2 regions of the Geomicrobium sp. JCM 19055 genome follow, and region 1 is predicted to be linked to the other one. Evidence: a T-box and tRNA genes for the amino acid it is inferred to sense, from the RefSeq annotation. Region 1 holds a T-box; the other holds one or more tRNA genes.

Evidence for each region. A T-box is a leader RNA that pairs with one kind of tRNA and senses whether it is charged. The one in region 1 lies ahead of tyrS (tyrosine--tRNA ligase), so its partner is inferred to be a tRNA-Tyr.
Region 2: it encodes a tRNA-Tyr, which carries the amino acid that the T-box ahead of tyrS (tyrosine--tRNA ligase) is inferred to sense. The anticodon was not compared.

The regions. Positions count from the first base shown of each region.
Region 1 covers NZ_BAXL01000010.1:100,830-108,560, forward strand. The annotation lists partial or broken gene JCM19055_RS10325 (aldo/keto reductase) at 1-400, shown strand, start outside; gene JCM19055_RS10330 (carboxymuconolactone decarboxylase family protein) at 687-1,244, opposite strand; gene tyrS (tyrosine--tRNA ligase) at 1,359-2,600, opposite strand; T-box leader at 2,651-2,854, opposite strand; partial or broken gene JCM19055_RS26360 (transglycosylase domain-containing protein) at 3,259-4,292, shown strand; gene JCM19055_RS26365 (penicillin-binding transpeptidase domain-containing protein) at 4,262-5,881, shown strand; gene acsA (acetate--CoA ligase) at 5,926-7,647, opposite strand.
Region 2 covers NZ_BAXL01000007.1:85,851-93,581, reverse strand. The annotation lists partial or broken gene glmM (phosphoglucosamine mutase) at 335-1,682, opposite strand; gene JCM19055_RS07855 (YbbR-like domain-containing protein) at 1,717-2,592, opposite strand; gene JCM19055_RS07850 (hypothetical protein) at 2,648-2,971, opposite strand; gene cdaA (diadenylate cyclase CdaA) at 2,964-3,785, opposite strand; gene JCM19055_RS07840 (anti-sigma factor) at 4,123-4,752, opposite strand; partial or broken gene sigW (RNA polymerase sigma factor SigW) at 4,749-5,335, opposite strand; tRNA gene JCM19055_RS07830 (tRNA-Gly) at 5,536-5,609, opposite strand; tRNA gene JCM19055_RS07825 (tRNA-Gly) at 5,655-5,729, opposite strand; tRNA gene JCM19055_RS07820 (tRNA-Tyr) at 5,737-5,821, opposite strand; tRNA gene JCM19055_RS07815 (tRNA-Glu) at 5,909-5,983, opposite strand; gene JCM19055_RS28940 (3-hydroxyisobutyryl-CoA hydrolase) at 6,264-6,920, shown strand; gene JCM19055_RS28935 (enoyl-CoA hydratase/isomerase family protein) at 6,863-7,312, shown strand; gene JCM19055_RS07805 (CoA-acylating methylmalonate-semialdehyde dehydrogenase) at 7,365-7,731, opposite strand, start outside.

The DNA of each region.
Region 1 (7,731 bases):
ATCCGCTACACAATATACATTAATGCAACACGAACGAGCGTTAGAAAGAATGATGCCGACTGCTCAAAAGAAAGGCATGGGAATTGTGATTGGTGGTCCATACAATTCTGGCGCCTTGCTAGGTGGAGAACACTTTGATTATGTAGAAGCAACACTAGAAATTAAAAAGCACGTCCAACAACTAAACGAGGTCGCACAGCGTTTTAACGTGAGCTTAAAAGCTGCAGCGCTTCAATTCTCAACCGCTCACCCAGCCGTTGAAGCCGTCATTCCAGGTTCAACTCGACCGGAACGAATAAAAGAAGATTTAGATGCAATGAAAGAAACGATTCCTACACAATTTTGGGACGAGCTCATTGAACGGAAGTTACTTTCACCAAATGCACCATTACCGAAGTAAGCGAACGTTTTAATTCAATGGATAGATTGAAGAAACGCACACGAAAAGTTTTCGTGTGCGTTTCTTTTTTTTGTATTCCCTATATACACGAAAGAAGGGCAACGCTTCCGTTACCCATCCTTCGTATGTGTGTTTGACTTGCCGTACTAATCAGTAACTCTAACACGTTTACGGATCGTACTCAAGGTTAATGCGAATTTTTATGAATCGTACGCATTTAAAGCGTTGACGCCGTGAGCGAGTGCAGAACCTGCTTTTAACGCAGTCGCAACCATCACTGCTTCTGCTACTTCTTCTTTTGATGCTCCTGCTTTTTTTTGACACCATCTGTGTGCAGTTCAATGCAATACGGACATCCCGTCGTGTGCGCGACCGCAATTGCAATTAATTCTTTTTCCTTCTTCGTGAGTGCACCTGGCTTTAACGCTTCTTGGTCAAACTCAATAAAGGTCTTGAACGCGCCAGGACTAAGCTCTTTTAGCTCTGGTAATCGTTTAAAGTAGGAAGATTCATAAAGCGAATCTTCAGTAAAGTCATCATACGCGTTTAACGCATTTACACTATGCGCAATCGCTGAGCCTGCTTTTAGTGCTGTTGCGACCATCACAGCTTCTGCCATCTCACCTTTTGTTGCTCCTTTTTGCTTCACTTGGTTTACATGCAGCTCAATACAATAAGGGCACCCCGTCGTATGGGCAACAGCAACAGCGATGAGTTCCTTTAACTTCCCATCTAATTGACCTTCTCGTAGCGCTTGTTGATCAAACGCCATAAATGCTTCAAAAGCAGCCGGAGCAAGTTCTTTAAATTCTCCTAAGCGACTAAAATATGATTTGTTATACATTCGTCTCACTCCTAAATAATAGCTTTGTCGATCTATTCTTACAATTTACCATAAAATACGCACCGGGGACAGTCCCCCGGTACGTTAAAGCGCTGGGGGACTGTCCCCCGTGTGTTATACGGTTAGTTTCGCGAATTTACGTTTTCCGACTTGAACGATCATCTCGTCTTCTACGGTTATTGTCGTTTGAATATCCTCTTGCTTCTCTTCATTAATCTTCACGCCACCGTTTTTGATCATTCGGCGCGCTTCACCTTTAGAAGGCATCATGTTCAATTCTACGAGAAGGTCAATCAGTGAAATTTCACGATCTTTCTCCCATTTCACGACCGGCAAATCTTCTGGGAGCGCGCGCTTTGTGAAGACCGTTTGGAAGTAACGTTGCGCTTCTTCTGCCGCTTCTTTGCCATGGTACATTTCAACAAAGTGTTTCCCGAGGTTTTGCTTTGCATCTCTTGGATGGACTGAACCGTCCGCTAATCCTTTTTCAAGAGCTTCGACTTCTTCTAATGGAATGTCAGTCGCAAGCTTGTAGTATTTAATCATTAATTCGTCTGGGATACTCATTGATTTACCAAAAATCTCGTTAGGCTCTTCGTCAATGCCAATGTAGTTGTTCAATGACTTCGACATCTTACGTACGCCGTCTAGCCCTTCAATTAATGGAAGCGTCAAGGCAACTTGCTTTTCTTTGCCGTATGCGTCTTGAAGTTGGCGCCCCATCATTAAGTTAAACGTCTGATCCGTACCGCCCACTTCAATATCTGTATCCATCGCAACTGAATCATACCCTTGCATTAATGGGTAGAAAAATTCATGAATTGAAATCGGTAAATTGTTTTTGTAACGGTTATTAAAATCTTCACGCTCGAGCATCCTTGCAACCGTTAAGTTCCCCGACAACTGAATTACATCTTCAAAGTTTAATTTACTTAACCACTCAGAATTGTAGTAGAGTGTCGCTTTGTCCATATCAATAATCTTACCGTATTGCTCCACGTACGTTTGTGCGTTTGCTGCAACTTGTTCGCTCGTGAGAACTTTTCTCGTTTCTGACTTTCCACTTGGATCTCCAATTCGTCCGGTAAAATCCCCGATTAACATTTGCACGTGATGACCGTATTCTTGGAACTGACGTAATTTGTGTAGCACAACCGTGTGACCGATGTGTACGTCAGGTGCTGAAGGATCCATACCTAATTTAATATTTAGTGGCTTACCTGTAACGACACTTTTAGCAATTTTATCTCGAAATGCCTCTTTTGGGACGATCTCAACGATGCCACGCATCAAATCTTCCACTTGACGGTCCACAAGCTCGGTTTGTTCTGGTGTTAAGCTCCATTGCTCTGACATGTAACTTCCTCCTAATTAAAATTAAACATAAAAAAAACGCCACCCCCAAAAAAAGGGACGAACGTGTCGCGGTACCACCCTTGTTGAGAATAGCATCTCTATTCTCCACTCGGCTCTTTAACGCAGAGTTCACGTTCACTTACGGGAAAGTTCGGGCAATGTAATTCATTTAACGTTTTGGATCGACTCACAGCAACCGTCGACTTTCTGTACCAATAAGCGCTAAACTACTTCGTTACCGTCATGACTTTTATGTTATAGCGATGCTTCATGTTATATCACGAGGAATTCATCATGTCAACTGTATGCTCTATCGCCTTTATGGAAAACTAACGGGAAATCGGTAACAGGAAAATGTCTAACATTATCGAATTTGTACTAGAGCTGTTGATTAGTATGTTAAAAAGTATGCTATAATATGCGTGATTTTGTATGGAGGTGAGTGATGAAGTCTCGTATTCAGCAATTGAATAACTGGCTTGATTCTTTACGCGATAAACGGTATATCCAACGTATTAATTTGACAAGTTTAGTTCTATGGAATTTATTTATTATCATAACCGTCACGTTACTACTCGGAACAACCTTTGTAGGAGCAGCTGGGGCTGGATATTTTGTTTCTCTCGTTGAAGGAGAACCTGAATATACAGAAGCACAAATGAAAGAAGAAGTGTACAACTATGAAGAAACGAGTGAAGTGTACTTTGCCAATGACGTTTACTTAGGTGAGCTTCCTTCTATATTAGAGCGCCGGGAAGTCGAACTTGAAAACGTTTCAGACTATGTACAAGCAGCACTTATTTCTACAGAAGATGAATACTTCTATGAACATAATGGAATTGTTCCGAAAGCAATCATGCGAGCGACATTCCAAGAGTTTGTAGACACTGGCATGCAAACTGGAGGAAGTACGCTCACACAACAAATTGTCAAAAATCAAATGCTATCCAGTGAAGTTTCTTTTGATCGTAAGGCAAGAGAATGATGATCGCCATGCGTCTTGAGAATTATCTTGATAAAGACGACATTTTAGAAGCGTACTTAAATATCGTTCCTTTCGGACGCAATGCAGGGGGGACTCAGATTGCTGGAATTCAAGCAGCTGCCAACGGCATTTTCGACGTTGAGGCTTCTGAATTGAATTTACCGCAATCTGCGTTTATTGCAGGAATTCCTCAAAATCCATTTTCGTACACACCTTTTGATGGGAATGGAGATTTAAAAGAAGACCTCACGGCGGGTCTTAGTCGAATGAATACCGTTCTTTATCGAATGGTCGATGCGGGTATGATTACCGTAGAAGAGTACGAAGAAGCGAGAGACTATGACATTGTCAGCGATTTCACAGACTCAGCACCTCGCAACAGCTTTGAACGGTATCCGTACATTACGAATGAATTGGAACGACGTGCGATTCCAATCTTACGTGATTACTTCTTGGAAAAAGATGGCGTTGACTTAAGTGAGTACGAATCAGAAGAACGTGAATCCATTCGCAGTGATTATTACGCCAGAGCTGAGACCCAACTTCGATTAGGCGGGTATCGCATTCATTCTACGATTAACAAAGACATCTATGATGCCATGGAAGAAGCTGTTGAAAACGGCAATTTATTCGGTCGAATTCGAATGATGGACTCATCGAGCAAGTCGGTGCCGTTATGCAAGATAATGAAACTGGCGCCATTTTAAGCTTTGTTGGTGGTCGTGACTTTGAAGAAGAATCGTTTAACCTTGCTACGCAAGCGAGGCGCTCTGTCGGTTCAACGGTAAAACCGTTAATGCCTTTCGCTTCGGCAATGGAGCGAGGTATCGTGCAGCCTGGTGTTGTTGTTCCAGACGTACCGACAAATTACCGTGGCGGTGGAACGTTTAGCAACTTTGGCGGTGGCTATGCAGGCATCCCATCGGTGCGAGATACGATTACAAACTCTCGAAACACCCCTTCTGTGCGAACGTTATGGGAGTTGCCTGAAGAAGAAACGTACGATGAACTTCTACAACTCGGATACAGACCACAAGAAGATCATCTTTTGCAATCCTATGCACTCGGTTCATTTACTGCAACGGTAGAACAGAACACGAATGCGCTGTCTACGCTAGCAACTGGGGGAACTCGAAATCATTCCTACATGATTGACCGGATTGAGACTCATACCGGTGAAATTATTTATGAACATGAATCAGAACAAACCGATGTGTTCTCGCCGCAAACGGCGTACCTAGCCATTGATATGATGCGAGATGTCGTTTCAAGCGGTACAGCATCTAGAATTCCTGGGCTTACGAACTTTGGTGGCGATTGGGCTGGTAAAACCGGAACGTCTCAATATACGTACGACTATTGGTTTGTCGGCATGAATCCTAAAGTAAGCTTTGGCGTCTGGCTCGGTTATTCTGAGCATCGATCGCTACAAGGCGATTACGCGCCTCGGAATCAACGCTTATGGGCGACACTAATGAACGCTGCGGTTGAAGCTGATTCTGATGCAGTTCTTACGGATGATCGCTTTTCACAACCCGATGGTATCGTTCGTCAATCGATCTGTGGAGTAAGTGGATTGCTTCCGTCACAAGCGTGTTATGATGCAGGTCTCGTCAATACAGACCTCTTTAACAGCGCCCATTTACCAACAGAATATGACGATTCCTTAAGTGGCACTCGATACGTTACAATTAGCGGTCAAAGCTATCTTGCGTATGACGATACGCCGAGTGAATTTACAGATACTGGCTTCTCCGTTAACTCTACATTCTTTAGTGGTGTTGACATTAGTAACTACTTGCCAGAAAGCTTAAGCGGTAACCTCGTTCCAGAACGGGATGCCCCAATCGTAGATGGGAATCCATCTGAAGTAACAGGTGTTAGCTCGAGCGGCGGTACGATTAGCTGGGCCCAACATGGCGCAGGAGATATTGTCGGCTATCGAATTTATACAGCGAGTGGCGAACATGTCGCTAGCGTAAAAGGCAACACAACAACGAGCTACTCAGGGGTTTCATCTGGTCAAAGTTACTATGTAGCTGCCGTAGATACATTAGGACGTCAGTCAGGAGCTTCATCAGTCACAGAAACCGAACCTGATGAGCCTATTGAAGAAGAGGAACCACCAGAGTCTGATCTTCCAGAAGAAGAAGCTCCTAGCGAAGGCGACAACGGGGACGGTGAGGACACGGAACCACCAGAAGAAACACCTCCTAATGGAGATGACGGTGACGATGAGCCAACTGAACCTGAGCCTGAACCTGAACCAGACGATCCACCTACAACGGATACGTAAAATAAAAAACCGCACCCTCGGGGGTGCGGTTTTATTCGTGATTATCAATCATCATCCATTGTAGACAAGTCACCTGTTGGTAAATCTAATTCCCAAGCTTTCAAGACGCGGCGCATAATCTTACCACTTCTCGTCTTCGGTAGTTTGTCACGGAATTCAATTTCACGAGGTGCAGCGTGTGCTGCAAGCCCTTTCTTCACGAACACACGGATGTCTTCTTTTAGCTCGTCACTGACTTCATGGCCTGAACGTAATGCAACAAATGCTTTAATGATTTCTCCTCGAACAGGATCTGGCTTCCCGATTACACCCGCCTCAGCGACTGCAGGGTGTTCAACGAGCTTGCTTTCTACTTCAAACGGGCCAACTCTCTCCCCAGAAGTCATAATCACATCATCCACTCGCCCTTGGAACCAGAAATAACCGTCCTCATCCATGTACGCAGAATCACCAGATACATACCAACCGTCGATTTCAAAATAACTTTGATACTTTTCTTCGTTCTTCCAAATCTTGCGCATCATCGATGGCCAACCTTTCTTAATGGCAAGGTTACCCATACGGTTCGGAGGAAGTACATTCCCTTGATCATCAATAATTGCTGCTTCAACACCCGGGAAAGGTTTCCCCATTGACCCTGGCTTAATTGTCATTGCCGGGAAGTTCGTAATCATCATGCCGCCAGTCTCTGTCATCCACCACGTATCATGGATGCGTTGACCAAACGCTTCCGCTCCCCAACGAACGACTTCTGCGTTTAACGGTTCACCTACACTAAGAACGTGACGTAAGCTCGAAAGGTCATACTGCTTAATTACATCTTCTCCAGCACTCATGAGCATACGAAAAGCTGTAGGGGCACTGTACCAAACCGTTACGTTGTATTTCTGAATGGTACTATACCAATCTTCTGGGCTAAAACGTCCTCCACGAACCACGTTTGTAACTCCGTTTAACCAAGGTCCAAAAATACCATAAGATGTTCCTGTCACCCAACCTGGGTCAGCTGTACACCAGTACACATCGTCTTCTTTCAAGTCGAGTACCCATTTCGCTGTTTGGTAATGTTGAAGCATCGCACCGTGAACGTGCAATACCCCTTTAGGCATTCCCGTTGATCCTGACGTGTAATGTAAGATTAAGCCGTCTTCTTTATCGACCCACTCAACTTCAGCATCTTCAGAAGCTTCATTCAGCTTCGCTTGGAAATCAATAACGCCGTCCTTCTCATCAACGTCTTTTCCTTGAATAAACACATGCTCTAAAGCTGGAAGTTCAGAGACTGGAACTCGCTCAATCAATTCTGGTGTTGTTACGATCGCTTTCGCCTCACTATTCTCAAGGCGATCACGAACCGCACCTTCCATAAATGCTTCAAACAACGGCCCAATAATTGCACCAATCTTAATTGCACCGAGTGCTGCAAAATACAATTCTGGAGAACGGGACATGAAAATAAAGACACGATCTCCCTTTTTAATGCCAGCTTCCTTAAACACATTTGCCGCTCGGTTCGACATCCGCTTCATTTCTTCAAATGTATACGATTCATCGCGATTTGCATCGCTATATAAAAGCGCAATTTTATTCTTCGTTTGCTCATCTTCTGCGTAGCGGTCAATGGCTTCATAGGCCAAGTTCACCTTACCGGTTTGATGGAAAGAAAAATGTTTTTCAACTTCAGTCCAATCGAATTGTTTCACCATTTCGTCATAGCTTTGTAGATTCGGATTGCCACCTTTTGGTGGAAGCGTTTGCATTTCCATGTTTATCTCTCCTTCTTTAATGGTAAATTAGCCATATACACTATTTTTGTGTACCACCATCGATTAATTCTCATTATACGCACT
Region 2 (7,731 bases), on a different contig from region 1:
ACATTACGGGACAGTCTCTTGTCCCCACTCTATAGTCGTAAATTCACTGTCATGGTCATTGCTTTTGTACGAAGAGTCACCTCTTCGTTTTCAGTCAATGACTTTCGGTTGTGACAAAACAACCGGGAGGCATCCGCCGACGTTCGATGAACCTCCTCCTCGTCAACTGCATCGACTTGCAGTCCAGGCGCTTTATGAAACTAGTAAATCGTGTGACAATGCCCCTTTCCATTCTAGAATGAATACCGCAATCGTACTATAATTTGTCAAAAAAACGTCAATAAATGAAGATGAGCTGTCGAATAATGTTCATGAACGACAGCTCCTGTTTATCTTATGCATCCGTTCCGAGTTGTTCTTGGACAACCGCAGAAATTTCATTCACATATTCAAAGCATAACTCATCGGTTTCCGCTTCGACCATCACGCGAACGAGAGATTCTGTTCCACTTGGTCGAACGAGCACACGACCGTTACCAGCCATCTTCTCTTCAACTTGCTCAATCACAGCTTTTACAGCATGATTTTCTTCAACTGCATGCTTGTCGCTCACACGAATGTTCACAAGTTGTTGAGGGAATGTCTCTAATTCCTCAGCGAGTTCCGAAAGCTTCTTGTTCTTCACTTTCATTATATTCACGAGTTGCACTGCTGTTAACATTCCGTCTCCACTCGTTGTATGGTCAAGGAAAATAATGTGTCCTGACTGCTCGCCACCAAGGGTAAAGCCACCTTCACGCATTTTTTTCCATTACATACTTATCTCCAACCGCTGTCTGTTGCGTTTGAATGCCTGCCTTTTGCAACGCTTTATACAACCCAAGGTTACTCATCACTGTCGTAACCACTGTGTTGTGTGCAAGCATCGCTTCTTCCTTAAGAAACTTCCCGCAAATGTAGAGAATTTTATCTCCGTCTACGAGTTGCCCTTTTTCATCAACAGCGATTAGACGATCCGCGTCGCCGTCAAAAGCAAGACCGATGTCTGCTTCTTTTTCACGAACGAGTTGTACGAGTTTCTCAGGGTGAGTTGATCCTACCCCGTCATTAATGTTCGTACCATCAGGGTTGTTGCCAATCGTCGAAATGTCTGCATCCAAATCTGCGAACATTCTCGGTGCAACTGAAGACGCAGCACCGTGCGCACAATCAATAGCAATGTGCAGTCCTGTAAATTCTTCGTCAACCGACTGTTTTAAATACTGAACATACTTTTGTACACCTTCATAATAATCACTAACGTTGCCAAGTGAAGCTCCTGTAGGTCTTGGGAGTGTATCTTCTTTGTCGATGATCGTTTCAATTTCTTCTTCTTGTTCCTTGGAAAGTTTAAACCCATCTCCACCAAAGAACTTAATGCCATTATCTTCGACCGGGTTGTGTGATGCTGAAATCATGATTCCTGCATCTGCATTGACAGCTTTTGTAAGAAAGGCGACTCCTGGTGTCGTTATGACGCCAAGTCTCATCACTTCTGCTCCAATAGATAACAACCCTGAAACTAATGCACCTTCTAGCATTGTCCCAGAAATTCGTGTATCACGGCCGATGAGAACTTTTGGCTGTTCGCTCTCTTTGGCTAACACATATCCTCCAGCACGCCCTAATTTAAACGCAAGCTCAGGCGTGAGTTCAGTGTTAGCTACACCCCTTACACCATCAGTGCCAAAATACTTACCCATTCAATATCTCTCCTTCATGCTTACCCTTAATAAGCTATTCACCTGCAACGGTTTCGGTTATTTCTACGGGCACTTCTTCAACTTCCAAGCGGTATTCTAAATCATTCGGACCCTCAACTTGAATTGGAACGACTTGCTCCCCTGTTTCTAGTTCCTCTTCGCTAAAATCAATATAAAGTCGAATGTCTTCCTCGCTTAACTCAGAAAGTGCTTCTTCATCTCCGTGAACCGTGACACGATAGGCACGATCTCCATCTTGTTCTTCAGGGATCGATGCGTTGTATGTCTCAGGCAGATTGTCCATTTCGATCTCTAAATCTAGAGACGTCGATTCTTCGAATTCATCAAGAAGAATATCGAGCTCAATCACCTCTGGTCTTACGTAACTCACACCATCTGGAAGAGGGATTTCCACTTCCCGTGTTTCACTCTCTTCTATTGAACTTAAATCAAGCGTCCCAATATGAATCGAATCAATGTCGTTAATGTCATCATATCGACCGTAGATCGTTACTGCTTCGTCTGACAAAGTCATTTCAAGGACTTCAAGTCCATCTTCCAATTCTCCGGTCGTATCGTATTCTAATGGTACTTCTTTGGAAGGTAGTCGGATTGGGACTGTGATCTCTACCGCCTCTGGGTCAATGTGAGCATCCAGTTGCTCTCCATAAGGTCCGTAAGCAATAACCTCAACGACCTCTGTAAACGTTTCGTCTGCCCCTGCTACATCAACAAACGCTTGCAACGATGTAATGTTATCAAGCACCGAAGCACCTGCATGAACTTCTACTTCTCCTGGATTCACTTCGGGGTCACCAATTGTATGACCTTCTGCGATTTGTTCTTCATTCATTAATTCAACGTCAACAGGTAGGGTAACCGCTTGACGTTCTTCTAAGACGACTCTCACTGTGCTCGGCTCAACACTAACATTTAGTCCACTTGGAAAATTCGCTGTTTGAACATCAACGTATGAACCCTGTCCCGTGCTCAGATAAGTCTACATAGACTTCATACGAAGGGTTTGTGACTTGGAATAACGTCAGTGCACTCTGTGTGCCGGAGACACGAACATCAATGTCATCATCGATGCTTGCAATTGCATATTGTTCGTCATCGTAATAAATATCTAGCTCTGCTTCATCTAGTTGAATTTGTTCTGTACTCATAATCGGTGTTGCACCAGGACGATTCCCAAAGTCATCCATATTCACAAACAAAAACAACATCGTCGCGATGACTAATGAAATTAACTTTAAAAACCAATTGTTATTGAAGAGCCTATCCATCTTTACGCCCTCCCCAATTCCAAAACGACGTATTGGATGATTTGGATGCCTGTAGTAATTCTTTCTCAAGCATCTTGCGAATCGTTTCATCGTCTAAGTCTCGATGCAACTCACCATTCTTTGTTGCAGAGATGGCGCCTGTTTCTTCTGAAACGGTTACGGTTAATGCATCCGTTACTTCACTCACACCAATTGCAGCGCGATGCCTCGTACCGAGTTCTTTTGAAATAAATGGATTCTCCGAAAGCGGCAAATAACACGCCGCAGCAACGAGTTGATTGCTACGAAGAATGACTGCGCCATCATGTAAAGGCGCATTTGGCATAAAGATGTTCGTTAAAAGCTCTGATGAAATCTGAGCGTTTACGGCGACTCCGGTTTCAATGTAGTCGCTCATCCCCGTCTCTTTCTCAATTGAAATCAACGCACCGATTCTACGCTTTGCCATGTACTTTAATGAACTCATAATCGCATCAATCGTCTTCACTGAATCTTCTTCTTCAGTCGATTGTCCACGCCCGAATAGACGTCCGCGGCCTAATTGTTCTAGTCCTCTACGCATTTCAGGTTGGAAAATAATGATGATCGCTAGCACACCATATGTAATGACAAGATTCATAATAAACGACATCGTATGCAAGCCGAAGAAGTTACTCAAGAAGCCTGCTGCTAAGATGACGATAATTCCTTTTAATAACTGAACTGCCCTCGTTCCACGAACGATTGAAATCAATTTATAAACTACAAATGTAACGAGCAATATATCAATAATTCGGCGTAGCCACGTAAGTAATTCGAACTCCTCACCAAACATTCATTTGCCTCCCACTAGGATTTAAAAGCGAGAAACCTCGAGAGGTTAACACCATTACTAGTATAACATAGCTCTCGATTTAACTGGTAGCAACTCAGCGATCCTTAGAAATCATTCAGTATCTACACAGTATAACTCTTCTTCGTTTCTCTTAACCCTTATGCTTTGTGATCATCTACTTATTACTACGTGTTCTTTACCCACTTGTTACACCGGCTTCCTCAAAAACCCGCTTAAAAAAAACCGCAATCCCCTCTAAATCAAATGTAAAATTCTCAACAACATCCTTTTCCTTCATAAAAACAGTAAAAACCTTGCTAGTACTTCTAGCAAGGTCTCAATCTTCTTGATCTGGTGAGAGGTTAGAGAACAATTCTTTCGTTTCGTACCATAACCAAGACAGTACTTGATTCACTTCTTCAATGTTGCCTGCCACCTGACCAGCTGAAGCCATATATTGCTCACCGTTAATGACAGTTAAATCTCCTTGAACCTCACCTTGAACGTCCACATCTCCATTGCGAACGGTTAAATTCCCTTCAATTACTTCACCTTCAGGGATGATGACCGTATTGCTTTCTTGGTCAACTTCAAAATTACCGACCCCAGAAATCGCCATCTCTCCACCACTCATCCCTGTCCAGTTAAGCCAAGTCATTGACGACATAAATAGAAGAAACACTGCTGCAGCAACAAGGACGGATGGTTTTTTTGACCATTTCTTCCAAGCGAACGTTCGCTTCTTTTTCTTTTGAGGTAATGCACTCATAACATTTTCTGTGAAATCCTTTGGTGCTTGAATATGTGAAGCGCTTTGAACAAGCGCAATCGATTTCTTAACTTCATCATAATGCTCTTGGCATTCAGAGCAACCCTCTAGATGTCGATAGAGCTGTTCACGCTCAATTTGAGTCATCTCACCATCAAAATAACGGTGAATCGAATCGCTGTGTTTCAAACAGCTCATAACCTTCTACGCCCCTTTGTTACCATTTTTTTTAGCTTTTTACGTAGTGCTTCTCTACCTCGATGAACGTGCGTTTTCACCGTAGCAACTGGAAGATCAAGAATTTCGCTCATCTCTTGTAACGACAAATCCTCCATATATTTCAAAATAATTGCAGCTCGATACTTCGGTGGCAACGTATCAATTTCATTTTGGATGGAAGCTTGCCACTCGAGCGTTACAACTTGCTCATCTGGAAGTGCATCTGTTGCAGCAAGTTGGGCGTAACCATCAAGCCTTCTGCGCCATTCACTTCTGCGTCTAAAGAAAAGTCTGGCTTCTTCTTTCTAAGTCGGTCGATGCTTAAATTCGTCGCAATGCGGAATAGCCACGTGGAGAATTTCCGATTCACATCGTAGCGCTCAATATTCGTATACGCACGGATGAATGCTTCTTGCGAAACGTCTTGCGCTTCTTGTGCGTTCCCGACCATTCGATAAGCCACTTGATACACTTTATCTTTGTACGCATCAACAATTTGGGCAAAAGCTTCCGTCTCTCCTGCCTTAACTTCTCGTATACATTGATTTAGCCAATCATCCATGCAAACCCCGCCTTGTGTCCGTTCTCTATGATTACGCTTTTCCAATCGTTATGGTTTCAACAAATTTGAAAAAAAGCGCTAGAATTTTTTTCGTCCAATCGTTTTATTTTAGCATGAATTATTTTGCCCACTTTAATCTTAATAAAAATACAATAAAAAAAGAGCAAAACATGATGTTCTGCCCTTAGTAGTTATGTAATTGGAGCGGGTGATGGGAATCGAACCCACATCATCAGCTTGGAAGGCTGAGGTTTTACCACTAAACTACACCCGCATTTAAGATACTATGTATCCTATCATACTTAAAAATAAAAATCAATGGAGCGGGAGACGGGATTCGAACCCGCGACCCCCACCTTGGCAAGGTGGTGTTCTACCACTGAACTACTCCCGCATGAAAATGGTGGAGGGGGACGGATTCGAACCGCCGAACCCTGAGGGAGCGGATTTACAGTCCGCCGCGTTTAGCCACTTCGCTACCCCTCCATCTTAAAAATGGAATGATCTTCCAGTATTCACAAATGATAAAACCAGCAAATGGCTTTGCTGGGAAGTCATCGATATAAGTTAAATTGGTGACCCGTGCGGGATTCGAACCCGCGTTACCGCCGTGAAAGGGCGGTGTCTTAACCCCTTGACCAACGGGCCATTTCGTTGGTGTGTCTCTTGCTGACAAATAATATTATATGATCTTCTCAAAGAAAAAGCAATAGGTTTTTAAAAACTTTTTAAAGAAAATTTTTCAACCCCGGAAACCCCTATTAGTATAGGCTTTTAACGACGTTATAAGCAACTGTTTTGTTTTTGAAAACAGGTAAATCACTTGATTCTTTCGTATGATCCCCAATAATGAATGCAGGAATACGAGAAGCTTTTGTCGAAAATGCACCAATGTACATTTTCGAACACAAACTTGAGGAGGATTACTTTGACAACGACAACGACAGAAGTGACGTTTTCTACAACGACAACTGGCGTAGGGATCATTACGCTTAACCGACCTAAAGCATTAAACTCCATTACGAACAACATGGTTACTGCAATGCTACAACAACTAAAGCAATGGCAAAATGATAAAGCTATTTCTGTAATCGTTTTCAAGGGAAGCGGTGAAAAAGGGTTTTGTGCAGGAGGAGACATTAAAACGCTCGCCTCTGCAAAAGAAGGTGACGAACAATTTAATAATGCGAAGCAGTTTTTCGTCGATGAATATGAGCTTGATCTCCTACTTGCAAACTACTCAAAACCAATTGTATCGCTTTTAAACGGCGTTGTGATGGGCGGTGGCGTTGGGCTTACTCAAGGAACGAGCCACCGCATCGTTACGCATAATACAAAATGGGCGATGCCTGAAATGAACATTGCATTCTTTCCTGACGTCGGGGGCGTTCATTTCTTAAATCAAGCGCCTGGATATACAGGAATGTATTTGGCGTTGACCGCAAAAACCATTCGAGCTGCTGACATTCTTTACATCGGAGCGGCTGACTTCTACGTAGAAGACCTTCATGTGCTTGAACAAAAAAAATTGTCGATTACGACTGGACGAATGTTGAAGAAGCTGACCACAAACTGGACGAGCTAATTGGTTCACTTGCAGCAGAGCCACCTCATGGAGAACTAGCAGCATTGCAAAATGACATTGATGGCACGTTCCACTTATATTCTGTTGAAGATATTGTTGCCAAATTGCGTGGTCGTGGCGATGCATTCGGTGATGAGCATGCGAACATCCTTCTTTCCAAATCACCGGTTTCTTTAAAGGTTACTCATAAGTACATGCTCGACTATGCCCACCGCTCACTTGAAGACACGTTGAATATGGACGTTGTCGTCGCAATGAACTTCTTACGTAACAATGACTTCTATGAAGGTGTCGATGCTGTGTTAATAAAAAAGCATCAGTCACCGAATTATGACTACCCAACGCTTGAAGATGTAGACGATGAACTCGTTGATTCTTATTTTAAAGCGTAACGAAAGAAAAGAAGCGTGACCTGGACGATGATGTCAGGTCACGCTTCTTTTGTTAAAACCAACGTTCCGTGACGACTTTTTTCCTCGTATAAAATTGAACGCCATCTTTGCCATTCGTTCCTAAATCACCGAAAAACGATGCTTTGTTTCCTGCAAATGCAAAGAACGCCATCGGTGCTGGAACATTTACGTTCACGCCGACCATCCCTGCATCAATTCGATCGCGGAATGTCTGAGCAGACTTCCCACTCGACGTATAAATGACCGCACCATTTGCAAATGAGGAAGCATTCGTAACTTCAATCGCTTCATCAAGATCTTTTACGCGAACGATACTTAACACCGGTGCAAAAATCTCATCTTGCCATATCTTCATTTCTTGAGTCACATGATCAAATAACGTAGCACCGACAAAATAA